Regions from separate parts of the Candidatus Thiothrix phosphatis genome, predicted to be linked through region 2. Evidence: predicted binding sites of a transcription regulator. Region 2 holds the regulator's gene; each other region holds the start of a gene.
What was found. The regulator HrcA, encoded in region 2, represses chaperone genes, less so after heat shock. The targets are predictions, from matches to a motif close to TTAGCACTCNNNNNNNNNGAGTGCTAA.
Positions count from the first base shown of each region.

Region 1: a site for HrcA is predicted at 3,874-3,900, ahead of rpoH (RNA polymerase sigma factor RpoH). Genes of this name have one in related genera too.
Region 3: a site for HrcA is predicted at 2,932-2,958, ahead of groES (co-chaperone GroES). Genes of this name have one in related genera too.

Region 1 is NZ_JAYMYJ010000047.1:74,339-79,228, reverse strand. Features, by position in the region: gene VSS37_RS06500 (SPOR domain-containing protein) at 41-565, shown strand; gene VSS37_RS06495 (hypothetical protein) at 575-1,054, opposite strand; gene VSS37_RS06490 (T6SS effector amidase Tae4 family protein) at 1,039-1,770, opposite strand; gene VSS37_RS06485 (HNH endonuclease) at 1,819-2,400, opposite strand; gene rpoH (RNA polymerase sigma factor RpoH) at 2,971-3,840, opposite strand; gene VSS37_RS06475 (coiled-coil domain-containing protein) at 4,001-4,890, shown strand, end outside.
Region 2 is NZ_JAYMYJ010000142.1:124,679-129,568, forward strand. Features, by position in the region: gene VSS37_RS17350 (cation:proton antiporter) at 1-558, opposite strand, end outside; gene VSS37_RS17355 (hypothetical protein) at 626-1,120, opposite strand; gene hrcA (heat-inducible transcriptional repressor HrcA) at 1,161-2,213, opposite strand; gene VSS37_RS17365 (NAD(+) kinase) at 2,326-3,192, shown strand; gene recN (DNA repair protein RecN) at 3,194-4,870, shown strand.
Region 3 is NZ_JAYMYJ010000011.1:22,303-27,192, reverse strand. Features, by position in the region: gene VSS37_RS01000 (H-NS histone family protein) at 279-590, opposite strand; gene VSS37_RS00995 (EAL domain-containing protein) at 874-2,853, shown strand; gene groES (co-chaperone GroES) at 3,006-3,296, shown strand; gene groL (chaperonin GroEL) at 3,341-4,890, shown strand, end outside.

The DNA.
Region 1 (4,890 bases), on a different contig from region 2:
AACGCCAAAAGAAGAGGTTGGAGTGAACGGTTCAGGCAGGATGTCAAGGGGTTCTCTTGTCAAACAGCGCGGCTTTGTTTTCAAGCTGATCCATTCGCTGCTGCTGGTGGCGGGCGCAATCCTGTTGGTGTTGTTGTATCGTGCGGGCAAACTGCCTTTCGTCAATTACAAGCCCAACCTTTCCGGCTGGAGCGCCAGCATCAATCCAGACAAACATTACAACGAGGATGTTTGGGAACCCGACAACACCCACTACTACAAGACAACCCAGCGCCGTTCCGCGCCAGTCACCCGCCAGCAGGAAGAAACCAGCTATACGGACAACCGCTATGCCGTGCAAGTCGCAGCAGGCTATGACTCCAGGCAACTGTATGTCTGGCGGGACCAATTGCTCAGGGATGGTTACGACGCTTATCTAGTCAGCCTGAACACACCACGCGGGCTGATGTTCAAATTACGGGTCGGGGCATATGGCAGCCGGTTGCAGGCGGAAAACATGCGCGACAAACTGCGCAGCCACTTTCCCAGCAATTTCGGTGCCAGTTTTATAGTGGAAGGCAACTGACCCACCCCGTCACTTGGCCAGCAAATCGTACTGATAATTCTGCAAGCCCTGCGTTGCACAATAGACACTGCCCTGCATCCCGGCAGTTGAAGGGGTAACTTTCCCGTTCTTGACGACCAACCCCTGCACTTCCTGCCCGCAACGGTCACCTTTGGCGGGGGTGCCAATCACCGCGACCACCAGCGTGGTCTTGTCATGCCGGTAGACCTGCACACGCTGCCCACCCGGCGACAGCATGAAATAACACGGAGCCATCGGCTTGAGCCAGGTTGACGGGGCCGCTTGCCCAACCTGTAGTTTGCAGCCGCCACCATCATCCCATAACGCCAGATGCAAACCACCGACACTCGCCTGATCCGAAACGTGCGGCTTGTCCAAGCGTTCAGGCAAGGCCAGCGGCCTATTTTCCGGCTGCGACCCTGAATCGCAAGCCGCCAATGACCATAGTAACAGTGCGCCTGCCGCCAAACTTCCTAGTGCACGGGCCAAAACCAGACCTCCTCGGAACGCTCAAAATAATCCAGTGAACCATGCGCCATTCCCGGCCCTTCCAGACTCGCGTCCGTCGCCCGACGAACCAACCCGGTGCCATCCCACAGGTCAATATGGTCGCCTTGATTCCCTTCGCCCCAGAAATTCTGGAAACAGACGAACCCGGTGCGCCCCTTGAACGCTCCCCAGGTCACATTGCTGCGAACCTCCACCAACCCGAAACGTTCCGGATGGCGGCGCATCCACTCAGCCAGTTCCCGCGCTCGTAGGGTATGCCCCCGATGACCGGAATACCAACAAACCGACTGGTCATAACCGGACAACAGGCCGCTGCGTAACAAGCAGGAACCCATCATGATGCCGCATTGGTTGCCGAAATAGGGGTTGCCTTGCCCATCCTTACAAGGAAACACATCACCATCCGCAATTGCCGGATGGTTGTTCCACAACATACTGAAACCCAGATTGACGCCTTCCGTTGGCAAGCCCCCCTCTGCCGGTAAATCCGGCGTGAGCGGCTGCTCCCGGTCGCCTTGTGGTGTAAACACTGGCGGTGCGGGGACTGGCGCAGTTGGAGCAACCGGTTGTGCAGACGGTGGGACAGGCGCTGGCGTCACATTAGGTACAACAGTAGGCGTCTCCGTTGGAACCGCTGTATTGCGCCCGAACAACCACGCAACCAAACGGCTCCACAACGAACTCGATGCAGGCATAGGTAGATCCTTGGTGAACCAGCCCTAACTATAGGACAAAATCCGCCATTAATGGCTGCGTTCCCGCAGTTTGCTGTCGCGCGGGAAATGGGCGCTCAGGAATTCCATCTGATCAGCCAAGATATGCCGCCCCTGGAGATAGACATATTCCGCATAATTGGGTTGGAACGGGATCGCCAGCAATGGCATGTGGGCTTGTTCCGGCGTGCGCCCGCCTTTGTGGCTGTTGCAGTGCTTGCAGGCAGTGACAACGTTCGTCCACACATCGCGTCCGCCCCGAACCAGCGGCATGACATGGTCGCGGGACAAGTCCTTTTCCAGAAAATGTTCGCCGCAATACAAACAGATATGGTCGTCGCGCCGAAACAAGGTTGGATTGTTCAGCGGCGGCACATAATGTTCATACAGCGTATGCTTGCTGCCGTAAGTGGCAATGATGGAATTCAGATCAATCCGGCTGCGGTGTCCGGTTTTGGCGTTGACGCCGCCATGGATTTTAAGAATGGGCGTTCCGCAAGTGTAGGCCACCTGCTCGGTATAATAAAGTTTGACCGCTGTTTGAAAATGTATCCATTCCAGCGGCATCCCACTAACGTCCGTGCGCAGGATGAGTTGGTTTAACCTGAGCATCTCCGTTTCCTTTTGCCTGACAGACTGCCGCATAGTCTGCCCATCTCTGATGACATGCAGATGAAAGGATTCCGGTATTATTGAGACATGTCAAGATACCGGTTAATATCTTTCGGCATACTGTGCGCCACTCAGTGACTTTATTAGAGAGGAAATAACATGTTTAGTTTTGACTACGGCCTGCCAGCGGCAATCGTTGTTGCCCTTATCGTGTTCGCGTGGTTCAGCTTCTTTTCCGTTGTTTTCTCCGGTTAAGCAAGAGAAAAAGCCTAAATGGCCAGGATGAACAGTTTTCATTTTGGCCAATCACATGTATTTGCAAGTGCCTTTTGATCTTGTCAGGGTGGAGGTATTCTTTTATCCTTTCCCCTGCAAAGATTAATAGAGGTATGTAGATATGTTGAGCTGGGATTATGGCTTCCCGATGCTTCTCATTATAGGGATGATTGTTTTTGCGTGGTTCAGCTTCCTGTCGGTAGCGTTCTTCGGTTAAACGCCAGCATCTTCACCAAAAAGGCCGCTTTTGCGGCCTTTTTCTATTGTCCCAACAAGCGGCGTTTCTACCAAGCTTTACGCAGCTTCCATCACGCCCAACCGCAGTTTGTTGATGGCTGCATTTTCCAATTGACGGATACGTTCGGCAGATACATTGTATTTTTCGGCCAGTTCATGCAAGGTCGCCTTGTTTTCAACAAGCCAACGGTTGGCCAGAATATCTTGGCTGCGTGCATCCAACTTCGCCAATGCATCCTGAAAGCGTTCCCGCGTGTAAGTGTCCCACTCTTCCGCTTCCAGTGTTTCCGCCGGATCAGCATCATCCGCCGCCAAATACTGGCTGGGCGAAAAGCTGGCGGAGTCATCGTCCTCCTGATCCATGCTCAGGTCGAAAGCAACATCATTGGCGCTAAGGCGTTTCTCCATCTCCAGCACTTCAGCCGTGCTGACGCCCAAATCTTCAGCCATGGCTTGCGCCTCTTCGTGATTCAGCCAGCCCAGCCGCTGCTTGCTGCTGCGCAGATTGAAGAACAGCTTGCGCTGCGCCTTGGTGGTCGCCACTTTGACAATTTTCCAGTTGCGCAGGATAAATTCGTGAATTTCCGCCCGGATCCAATGCACAGCGAAAGAGATCAGGCGCACATTCATTTCAGGTTCGAAACGTTTGACAGCTTTCATCAAGCCAACATTACCCTCCTGCACCAAATCACCCAGTGGCAAGCCGTAGCCGCTATACCCGCGTGCCACCTTCACCACAAAACGTAGGTTGTGCAGGATCAATTGACGTGCCGCTTCCAAATCGCCTGCGTATCTCAGACGTTCCGCCAGTTCGCGCTCTTCTTCGGCTTCCAGCACGGGGATGGAATGAATCGCATGGATGTAGCTTTCCAGATTCCCTACCGGAACCGGCAAGGTTTGTCCTCTCAGCATCAATGCGTTGTTCATGTATGTAGCCTCCTGTTAGTGTTATGGCTCATATTAGCACTCTTCCTCTTAGAGTGCTAATAACCTCATGGGGTTCAGTTTTTGTGCTTGATTCATGCCTTGTTATTTTTAGCACATTATTATGCCACACAGCGAACAACCGGATAAGCTGCCGAACAGCATGACAATGAACCGCGAAGAATTGACACTGATTGAAAAAATCGAGGGCAATCGTTTCCTGACCGCTGCTGATCGCCAGACGTTGATTGACCGCTGGCGTGATGCTTATGGGCGTCTACAGGCGACAGAGGAAAAGCTGAACGAACTTGACACTGTCCTCAAACACAAAGAGCAGCTCATCGGCTCACTGGAACAAGCGCTGCGGGATCGTGACCAGCATATGGAGCGCAAGGAACAGTTGCTCCACGACAAAGAAAAGTTGTTGCAAGCCAGCCAGGGCAACGCCCAAGCATTCGAAAACCAGCTCGCCCAACGCCATACCGTTCTCCAGCAGAAAGAGGAAGTCATCCACGAACGTGACCAGATCATCCGCGAACTGGAAAACCGCGCCCGCGACATTGAGCAACTTGCCAGCCAGAAAGAAAAATATATCCTCGAACGCGAAGACCAAATCCACATCCGTAACCGCCGCCTGGAAGAAAAAGACAACCACATCAGCAAGCGTGACCGTGAGATTGAAAATCGCGACAAACAGGTCGCCAAACGGGATGAAAGCGTCCAAGAACTCAGCCAGCAGCTGGATGCCCTCAACCGTTGGGTGCGTGAGCATCAGCAACGCATCTACGTTCAAGAGCAACTCCTGCATGAACGCAACCGGCAACTGACTGACCGTGACCGCCACCTGAAGGAGCGTGACACCCAGGTTCAGCAACGCGACCTGCGCCTGCGGGATGTTGACCGCCTGTTGCAACGCCGGGATGACCTGCTCCTGGAAAAGGACTTGCAGCTCCACCAGCGCGACAAGCTGATGAGGAAAAAAATCGACCAGATCAGCCTGCGCAACGAACAGTTGGCCGAGCAAACCCGCCTGCTGCATGAAAAGGAACAGAT
Region 2 (4,890 bases):
AATGGCGATATCGTCCAGGCTGCCATAGCGCAGGATGCGTTGCCCAATCGGCTGGCGCAGGATTTCCAGCTTTTCCATCAGCAGGATCAGGATCGGCAAGGCGGTGACCGCGCAAGCCATGCCGACACCGAATATGAACTGCCATTTCATCCCGTTGGGGCCTATCCAGCCATCGGACGCCAGCATGCCAGCCGCGACGGCGCTGCATAACAGGAGCGGCGTGATCAGGGCGAATCCGGCAGTAATGCCGCTTTCCCGGCGGTACGCCCAGGCATGTTTCAGATCCAGCTCAATCCCAGCGATCCAGACAAACAGCATGACTGCCCACCAGGCGATGCCATTCAGCAGTTGGATAACCGATGGGGTAAAGACGAACTGGTAATAATCCGGGAAAACATTTCCCAGCACCCCCGGCCCCAGCAAAATGCCAGTGATGATTTGCACCACCACCAGGGGGGCGTAGTAATCAGTCTTGCCCACCCGCCAGATCAGGTACGGGACGGTGAAAATGATCCCTAAAGCGATCAGGAACAACTCCGATGTGCTTATCGTATGCATGGATTACAAACCTTTAGTCAAACGGACAAATTCAAGGGCTGGAAGCGTTCCGTAGGAGACCACTCCGTTATACGGCCGCCTGCTGGCGCTGCACAGCTTTCAGGCAAATTTTGCAATAATCAGTGACGACTTGCCCGGCGGCCGCTTTGGCTGCGGGAGTGACACAGGGTTCCGGAGTGAACAGCCATTCCAGCTCCATATCCATATCCATTTCCGTACAGAATTCAGCAAGTTTTTCCACCAGAGCCCGCAAGCCTTCATCGGGCAAACCCGTCAACCAGGCTTGTAACTGCGGCTCCTGCCCCAAGGCTGTTGCCGCCCATGCTTTAAAGGGGGTCACCGAATCTTTCCGGGACGGATGGAATGATGCTGTCATTTCTGGCCAAACTGCCTGTAGCTTTTCCTTCGGTCGGCCCAATGGGCGAATCACCAAGCCAGCGATCACGGCTACCACGACAATGGCGATAAGAATATGCATCCGGACTTTTCCATCTATCAAAAATTTAGTCTTGTTCCGGAATCTAGCATCAATCTGAATGCTGCCTGAAGAGAGCTGCAACATTTCTTAACAATTTTTAGTGAGGGGGGTGTGAGGCAGCCTATCAGGGCTGTTTTGAATTCAGCGCAATGCTTAACAATCTGGCGGTGATGTCCACCACAGGAATCACCCGCTCGTATGGCATCCGTTTCGGCCCGATGACGCCGAGCACGCCCAGTTGTTCGCCATCCACCATATACGGCGCGGTCACCAGGCTGCAATCATCAAACACCGTCTGGCCGGATTCGCGGCCGATGAAAATTTTCACGCCATCCGCTTGCAGGCATTTGTCCAGCAGGCTGAGGATGTCACGCTTGCGGGTAAAGGCGGCGAACAGTTCGCGCAGTTTGTGGATGTCGGACAGGTCATCGTAACCCATCAAGTTGGTTTCACCGGCAATGACGCAATCTTCATCCGGCTTGTCACCCAGATCGGCGACCGCCTTTTCGCCCAGTTCAATCGCTGACAGCATCATCCGGTTCATGTCTTCACTGTGCTGGCGCATTTCCTCCAGCAACGCGGCGCGGGCCTGTTGCAAATCCTTGCCGATCAGGCGTTCGTTGAGGAAATTGGCCGCCTGCTGCAATTCGCCGGAGCTGACGGCACCATCCAAGTGGATAATGCGGTTCTGCACCTCATTGCGGTTCATGACCAGGATCGCCAGCACCTGCCGTTCCGATAGGCGCAGGAATTCGATCTGGCGGATGGCGGAAGGGTTGCGGCGCGGCATGCTCACCACCCCGGTCAGGCGGGTGATGCCGGACAACAGGCTGGAAGCGGACTGGATCAACGCGCCCGGATCACGCTCCGCCTTCAACTGGCCTTCCAGGATGTGCAGGGCCTGTTGCTCCAGTGGCTTGATGCTGACCAGCGCATCGACGAACAAACGGTATCCCTGCGAGGTTGGCACCCGCCCCGCTGAGGTATGCGGCGCACGGATATAGCCCATTTCCTCCAGGTCAGCCATCACGTTGCGGATAGTGGCGGCGCTCAAATCCAGTCCGCTGGCGCGGGCAAGACTGCGGGAACCGACAGGTTGTCCATCCTGGATGTAGCTTTCCACCAGCACCTTAAGGATATGCCGGGCGCGCTCGTTCAATTCTGGAGGTTGTTTCATTGTCATGCTTTCATTTATAGGGGCAAACCTGTACAGGCACAAGTCTGTTTCACTTGCATTTTACGCGCGCCTTTGCCAGCCTTGCAGCTTTAAATCAGGTCAGAAACCGGTTATGAATCCGTTTTCCTACATTGGCATTTTCACCAAGCCCAATGATGTCCGGGTGGACAATACGCTGCGGCAACTGCATGAGTTCCTGTTGCAGCGCGGCCACCATGTGTTCTGCGACCAGAACGCAGGGCTGATCCTGGGTTTGCCGTCCATGCCTGCGGAAGAGCTCGCCCGCCGCATTGACCTCGCCATCGTGGTGGGCGGCGATGGCACCCTGCTGACCTCCGGGCGTTTGTTGGCGTTGCATGAGGCTCCCATCGTCGGCGTCAACCTTGGACGGCTGGGGTTTCTGGTCGATGTTTCGCCCGATGAAATGCACACGCAACTGGAGCAGATCCTGCAAGGCCATTACCAAGAGGAGCCGCGTTTCGTCCTGCATGCTGAAGTCAGCCGCGACGGGGAAACCATTGGCGGCGACGACGCGCTGAATGATGTGGTGCTGCATGTGCGCAATGAAATCCGCATGATCGAATTCACCACTTGGGTGGACGGGACGTTCGTCAATACCCAGCGGGCGGATGGCCTGATCATCTCCACGCCGACCGGCTCCACCGCCTATGCGCTCTCCAGTGGCGGGCCGATTATGCATCCCAGCCTGCAAGCGATTGTGTTGGCACCGATTTGCCCACATACCCTCAGCGACCGCCCATTGGTCATCAGCAGCCAGAGCGTGATCGAAATCCAGCTCTGCGAACAGCGCGACATTCCGGCGCGGCTGTCGTTTGATGGGCACAACAATATTGAACTGGAATCCGGCGACCGGGTGCGCATCCATACCCGCCCGGAAAAAGTGCGCCTGCTGCACCCACAAAACTACGATTACTACCATATCCTGCGCGCCAAGCTGCATTGGGGAGTCCAGCCTTGACATGCTGACACATATCCATATCCGTGATTTCGCCATCATTGAGGCGCTTGACCTCGAGCTGCTCCCCGGCATGACCGCCCTGACTGGGGAAACGGGGGCGGGCAAATCCATCCTGCTCGACGCCATCGGGCTGGTGTTGGGCGACAAGGCTGACAGCAGCAGCGTGCGCCATGGCGCTGACCGGGCTGAAATCACTTTGAGCGTGGACATCACCCAGACGCATTCCGCCCGAACCTGGTTGGAAGCACAGGAGATGGATGGCGGTGACGACATTTGCATCCTGCGCCGCGTCATTGCCGCCAATGGCAAATCACGCGCCTGGATCAACGGTTCCCCCGCCAACCTCACCCAATTACGCGAACTCGGCGAACAACTGGTCGACATTCACGGCCAGCACGAACACCAATCGCTGATGAAAAAAGACGCCCAGCGCAGCATGCTGGACGCTTTCGCCGGTAACGACGCCCTGCTGGCCAACACCCGTGATGCCTGGAAACAGTGGAAGGCGTTGCATGAACGCATCAACCTGCTATCCAGCCAGCATCAGCAACATCAGGAACGGCTTGATTTGCTACGCTTTCAGGCACAGGAACTGGGCGCGCTGCAAGTGCATGCTGACGAGCCTGCGCAGCTCGACGAAGAACTCAACCGGTTGGCCAATGCCGAACAGTTGCGCGCCACCGCTGCCCACGGCTATGACCAGCTTTACGACAGCGAACCTTCGTTGTACTCCATCCTTGGCCGCCTGATCCACGAACTGGAAGCTCAACTAGGCGTTGACACGCGCCTGCAAACACCTCACGAATTGCTGGCCAGTGCACAAATCCAAGTGCAGGAAGCCGCCATCGGGCTGCGTGATTACGCTGACAGCTTGGACTTGGATCCGGAACGCCTGCAATGGGTGGAAAACCGCATCGCCGACATCCGCAGCCTTGCCCGCAAGTACCGCATTGAACCGCACGAGTTGCCGGAGCGCCTCGCCCGGATCGAAGTCGAACTAGCGCAGTTGGGAAGCGACGATTACGACCTTGAGACGCTGGAAAAACAACTGCGTGAAGCCGCCGCCGCTTACCGCAAACAGGCCGACACGTTGAGCACTGCGCGCAGCCAAGCCGCCCGGCAACTGTCTGACAGCGTCTCCAGCGCCATGCAGGAACTTGGCATGCAAGGTGGTAAATTCGTCATTGTCGTGACCCAGGATCCTGACGCAAGCTTCCAGGCAATGGGGTTGGACAATATCGAGTTCACAGTCAGCGCCAACCCAGGCCAACCACCAAAACCGTTGGTGAAAGTGGCGTCCGGCGGCGAATTGTCACGTATCAGCCTTGCCATCCAGATGATCGCGGCGCAGAAAGTCACCCTTCCCGCCCTGATCTTCGATGAAGTGGACACCGGCATTGGCGGCGGCATCGCTGAAGTGGTCGGCAAACAACTCCGGGCATTGGGTGAAAACCGGCAGGTGTTGTGCGTCACCCATTTGCCCCAGGTTGCTTCACAGGCGCAGCAGCAATACAAAGTCACCAAACTCAAGGGCAGGACGCATACCAGCACCGGCATTCAGCACCTGACGCAGGAACAGCGGGTGGCGGAAATCGCCCGAATGATAGGGGGAATCGAAATCACCCCAACAACACGCGCACTGGCGGAAGAAATGCTGGGCGAGCCTTCATCCAAATGACAGATACAACGAAAGGCTGT
Region 3 (4,890 bases), on a different contig from region 2:
TTTGGGTAATAGTAGAGTAAATGAGGGGGATCGGCAAAACATCTTCGCTTCATTTTGCCTGGACTTGATTTCTTTACGTGGTGATGCGAGGGAAGTTATTGAAAAAACAAAACTTAGGTGTGCTTTGTGCAACAATAGTAGCTTCTACGCAACAGGAGGTGATTAGTTCTATAGCTACCGATAATGATGCCAGTGAATAAAATATTTCTTGTTTTTGGTGTAAACCAGTATAAAAACGAAGCCCAATTAAATCAGGCTCCGCAAAGGTAGGACGTAATCTAAATCAGGCATTCATCCAAGCTTCGGCCTGAGGATGTCCATTCTTCCACCCAAGCTGGTTTTCTACCGCGTCCACTCCAGGTCTGTTCCGGATTGTTTGGGTTGCGGTACTTCGGTTTGATTATTCGTTTCTTGCTGGTTCGGGCTTGCATCACTTCATCAATCGTAAAGCCAGCATTTGCCACCATTTCTTCAATTTGTTCCCGCAGGCCTGTTAATTCAGTATCACGACGGTTAGCTATTGCATTGTCAATGCTGCCTTTTAGTCTTTCGAGTTCTGCAACACTGAGGCTGGAAATATCAACGGACATATATAACACCTTTCCTTTTGCATTATGATGAAAATTTTATTTTAAATATATTCCTTTTCTTTAATGTGATTGTCAAGTATGTCTTTTGGAAAATTAAATGTGGAGGGTTAAATTATTCACGATGAATAGTTGGTGTCGAAGAACCGTTGACAAACCAAACGCACAGTTTTGGTGATTTTTTATCAGACAGGCGGAGTGGCGTCAGACGGGCTATTTCTATATAATCAGAGCTGCTATTTAATCATAACTATTACGGACATAACATATTTTGCAGGGGGATTTGATGCGGTTTTTCGTTCCAATCCTGTCGTTGGTTGGGTTGGTCATCATCTCCATTTGGATAATGTCCAGTGGCCAATTCGATACAGTATCAATGACGAATGATCTGTCTACTGTAACGGTCATAATGCCTTATTTGTTACTGGTGGTTCTGGCGCTTCAGGGAGTATTTGTCTATCTACAGCTCCGTTCAGCTCATTTAATTACACAATCTGGTGTTATCGAAATGGGTGTTGCAGAGGAAGCGTCCAATAACAACGTTGAGCAAATGAATACGGAATGGGTTTTGGATGCGCTTGCGGGTGGTGTGGTTGTCACTGACCAGCAAGGGAAGATCACCTATATGAACATCAGTGCAGAAAAGTTGACTCTGTGGTCACGGGAGAAGGTGCTTGGCGAACATGTCAGTAAAATTCTTAAACTGGAGGATTTACAGGGAAATCCTTTGGGAGAGCGGGCGTTTGAAGCCAATCAGGGCCATTCCAACCATCCATTGCAGTTTGGGCAGGTAAAGCTGATTCCCCGTGTGGGGGACTTCCGCTTTGTGGAGCTGAATACAACCTGTATTTTGGATAATTGTAAGGCTGTTGTGTTTATTTTTCGTGATGTTACAGCTGACCGGAAAATTATTAACCGTTTATACCGCCAAGCGTCTCATGATGCACTGACCGATTTGATGAATCGCACTAGTTTTGAGCAATATGTGGAGCAATTGGCACATGATACATCCAGTCTTACCCGAACCCATGTTTTGGCTAGCGTAGATCTGGATAACTTCAAAATTATCAATGATACCTGCGGTCATTTGGCGGGCGATGAGCTATTGAAACAGGTTGCCCAAATATTTCGGCACGCGGTGCGCCGTTCTGACAAGGTGGCGCGTATCGGCGGTGATGAATTTGCTGTTTTTCTGGAGGATTGCAGCCTGGAAAAAGGCCGCAATATCATGGAGAGCATTCTCACCGAACTGCGCAATTTTCGTTTTAGCTGGGAGGGGAAAGTATTTTCCATTGGTGCCAGTATTGGCTTGTTGGAGTTTATGCCAGCGGCCAATGTCCAGATCAAACAGCTTTTTTCGGATGCTGACAAAGCCTGTTATACAGCCAAGGCTTTGGGGCGCAACCAGGTTTTTTTGCACGCTGAAGACAAGCGGGAAGAAATGTCCAGCCAACGGGTGCATGACTGGAGTAAATTGCTGAAAGATGCGATCCGTGAAGACCGTTTTATCCTGTTTGCCCAGCCTATTGTTCCTTTGAAAGCTGAACATGCCAAGTCTTTTCGACAATTTGAGATTTTGTTGCGTTTGCCATTCCGGCAGGCGCTGTTGAATCCAGGGAGTTTTCTGCCGGTTGCCGACCGTCTTGATTTGATGGCCAGTATTGACCGTTGGATTATCCGCAAATCATTGGAAATGTTGGCAGGTTGCCGTTGTGATCCGAATAGCGAGCATTGTGTCGACACGCGTCTGATGATTAATCTTTCCGCCCAATCGGTGCAGGACGCCCATCTGTTCCCTTACGTTGAACAACAAATCAAACAGTTCAAGATTGATCCTGGAATGATCTGTTTCGAAATTTCCGAATCTGTCGCCATTAGCAATTTTGTCCATGCGAAACGGATGATGAACGCCTTGCATGGCCTTGGTTGCCATCTGGTGCTGGACGATTTCGGCAGTGGTTTTTCCTCTCTCAGTTATCTGCGTGAGTTGCCGCTGACTTATCTGAAAATCGACGGTAATTTTGTCCACAACCTTGTATCCAGCCCGGTGGATGCGGCGATGGTAAAGGCCGTGCACGAGGTGGGGCAGGTGATGAACCTGCTGACCATCGCGGAACTGGTGGAAGATGGTGACACGTTGCAACATTTGCGGCAAATAGGCGTAGATTTTGCTCAAGGCTATTACTGTGGCAGGCCCATTCCTTTGGTGCAATTGCGCCAGCGTATCCAAAGTGGGGTTGTTGCGGATACGAATAAAGCCGCCTGAGCATGACAGTCATCTGATAAGTCCAGACTCAAAAAATTCATCAAACCTCCCTTGACTTTGCTTCTCCCGACCTTATTATTGGCACTCACTAGCCTAGAGTGCTAATAACAACCTGAATGTCTAAATTACTTTTGGTTCGAGGAGAACATCCGATGAAAATCCGTCCTTTACATGACCGCGTTGTAGTGCGCCGTATGGAAGAAGAACGCAAAACCGCCAGCGGCATCATCATTCCTGACAGTGCTACTGAAAAGCCGGATCGTGGCGAAGTGCTGGCGGCAGGCCCTGGCAAACTGGCTGACAATGGTGAACGCGCTCCCCTGCAAGTCAAGGTTGGCGATAAAGTTCTGTTCGGCAAATACGCAGGCACTACCGTCAAAATTGATGGCGAAGAGTTGCTGATCATGCGTGAAGATGACCTGCTGGCCGTTGTTGAAGGTTAAGCGATTTCCCACCCGGACAAAAAATTTGATAGAGGTTTAGATCGATGAGTGCTAAAGAAGTACGTTTTGGTGATGACGCCCGTTCACGCATGGTGAAAGGCATCAATATTCTGGCCAATGCAGTAAAAGTTACCCTGGGCCCTAAAGGCCGCAATGTAGTGCTGGAAAAATCTTTCGGCGCGCCAACCGTGACCAAGGACGGCGTATCCGTCGCCAAGGAAATCGAACTGGAAGACAAGTTCGAAAACATGGGCGCACAGCTGGTGAAAGAAGTTTCTTCCAAAACTTCTGATGCCGCTGGTGATGGCACCACCACCGCCACCGTTTTGGCTCAAGCCATTGTGCGTGAAGGCATGAAAGCCGTGACCGCAGGCATGAACCCAATGGATCTGAAACGTGGCATCGACAAAGCAGTCGTCGCAACAGTTGAACAACTGCACGCCATGTCCAAGCCTTGCGAAGACAACAACGCCATCGCCCAGGTTGGCACCATTTCCGCCAACTCTGACGAATCCATCGGCAACATCATTGCCAATGCCATGGATAAAGTGGGCAAGGAAGGCGTCATTACGGTTGAGGAAGGTTCCGGCCTCGACAATGAACTGGACGTCGTGGAAGGCATGCAGTTCGACCGTGGTTACCTCTCCCCTTACTTCGTCAACAACCAGCAGAGCATGGCGGCTGAACTGGAAAGCCCCTTCATCCTGCTGCACGACAAGAAAATTTCCAACATCCGCGAACTGCTGCCTGCGCTGGAAGGCGCTGCCAAAGCTGGCAAACCGCTGATGATCATCGCTGAAGACATCGAAGGTGAAGCGCTGGCGACCCTGGTTGTGAACAACATCCGTGGCATCGTGAAAGTGGCTGCTGTCAAGGCGCCTGGCTTCGGCGACCGCCGTAAAGCCATGTTGCAGGACATCGCCATCCTGACCGGCGGCACCGTGATTTCTGAAGAAGTCGGCATGAGCTTGGATCAGGTTACCCTGGATGACATGGGCCAGGCCAAACGTGTGGTCATCACCAAGGAAAACACCACCATCATCGATGGCGCTGGCGCTGCTGACGACATTAAAGGCCGTGTTGACCAAATCCGTGCGCAAATCGAAGTCACCACTTCAGATTACGACCGTGAAAAACTGCAAGAACGCGTCGCCAAACTGGCGGGCGGCGTTGCCGTCATCAAGGTTGGTGCAGCCACTGAAGTTGAAATGAAAGAAAAGAAAGCCCGCGTTGAAGACGCCCTGCATGCCACCCGTGCTGCGGTGGAAGAAGGTGTGGTTCCTGGCGGCGGCGTTGCGCTGATCCGCGCCCTGCAATCCGTGGGCGAAGTCAAAGGCGACAACCACGACCAGGACATGGGCATCACCATCGCCATGCGCGCAATGGAAGAGCCGCTGCGCCAGATCGTCGCCAATGCAGGCGAGTCTGCTGACGTGGTGCTGAATGCAGTGGAAGCCGGTGAAGGCAACTACGGTTACAACGCCCGCACTTCCGAGTACGGTGACATGATCGCCATGGGTATCCTGGATCCAACCAAAGTGACCCGCACAGCCCTGCAAAATGCAGCCTCTGTCGCTGGCCTGATCATTACCAC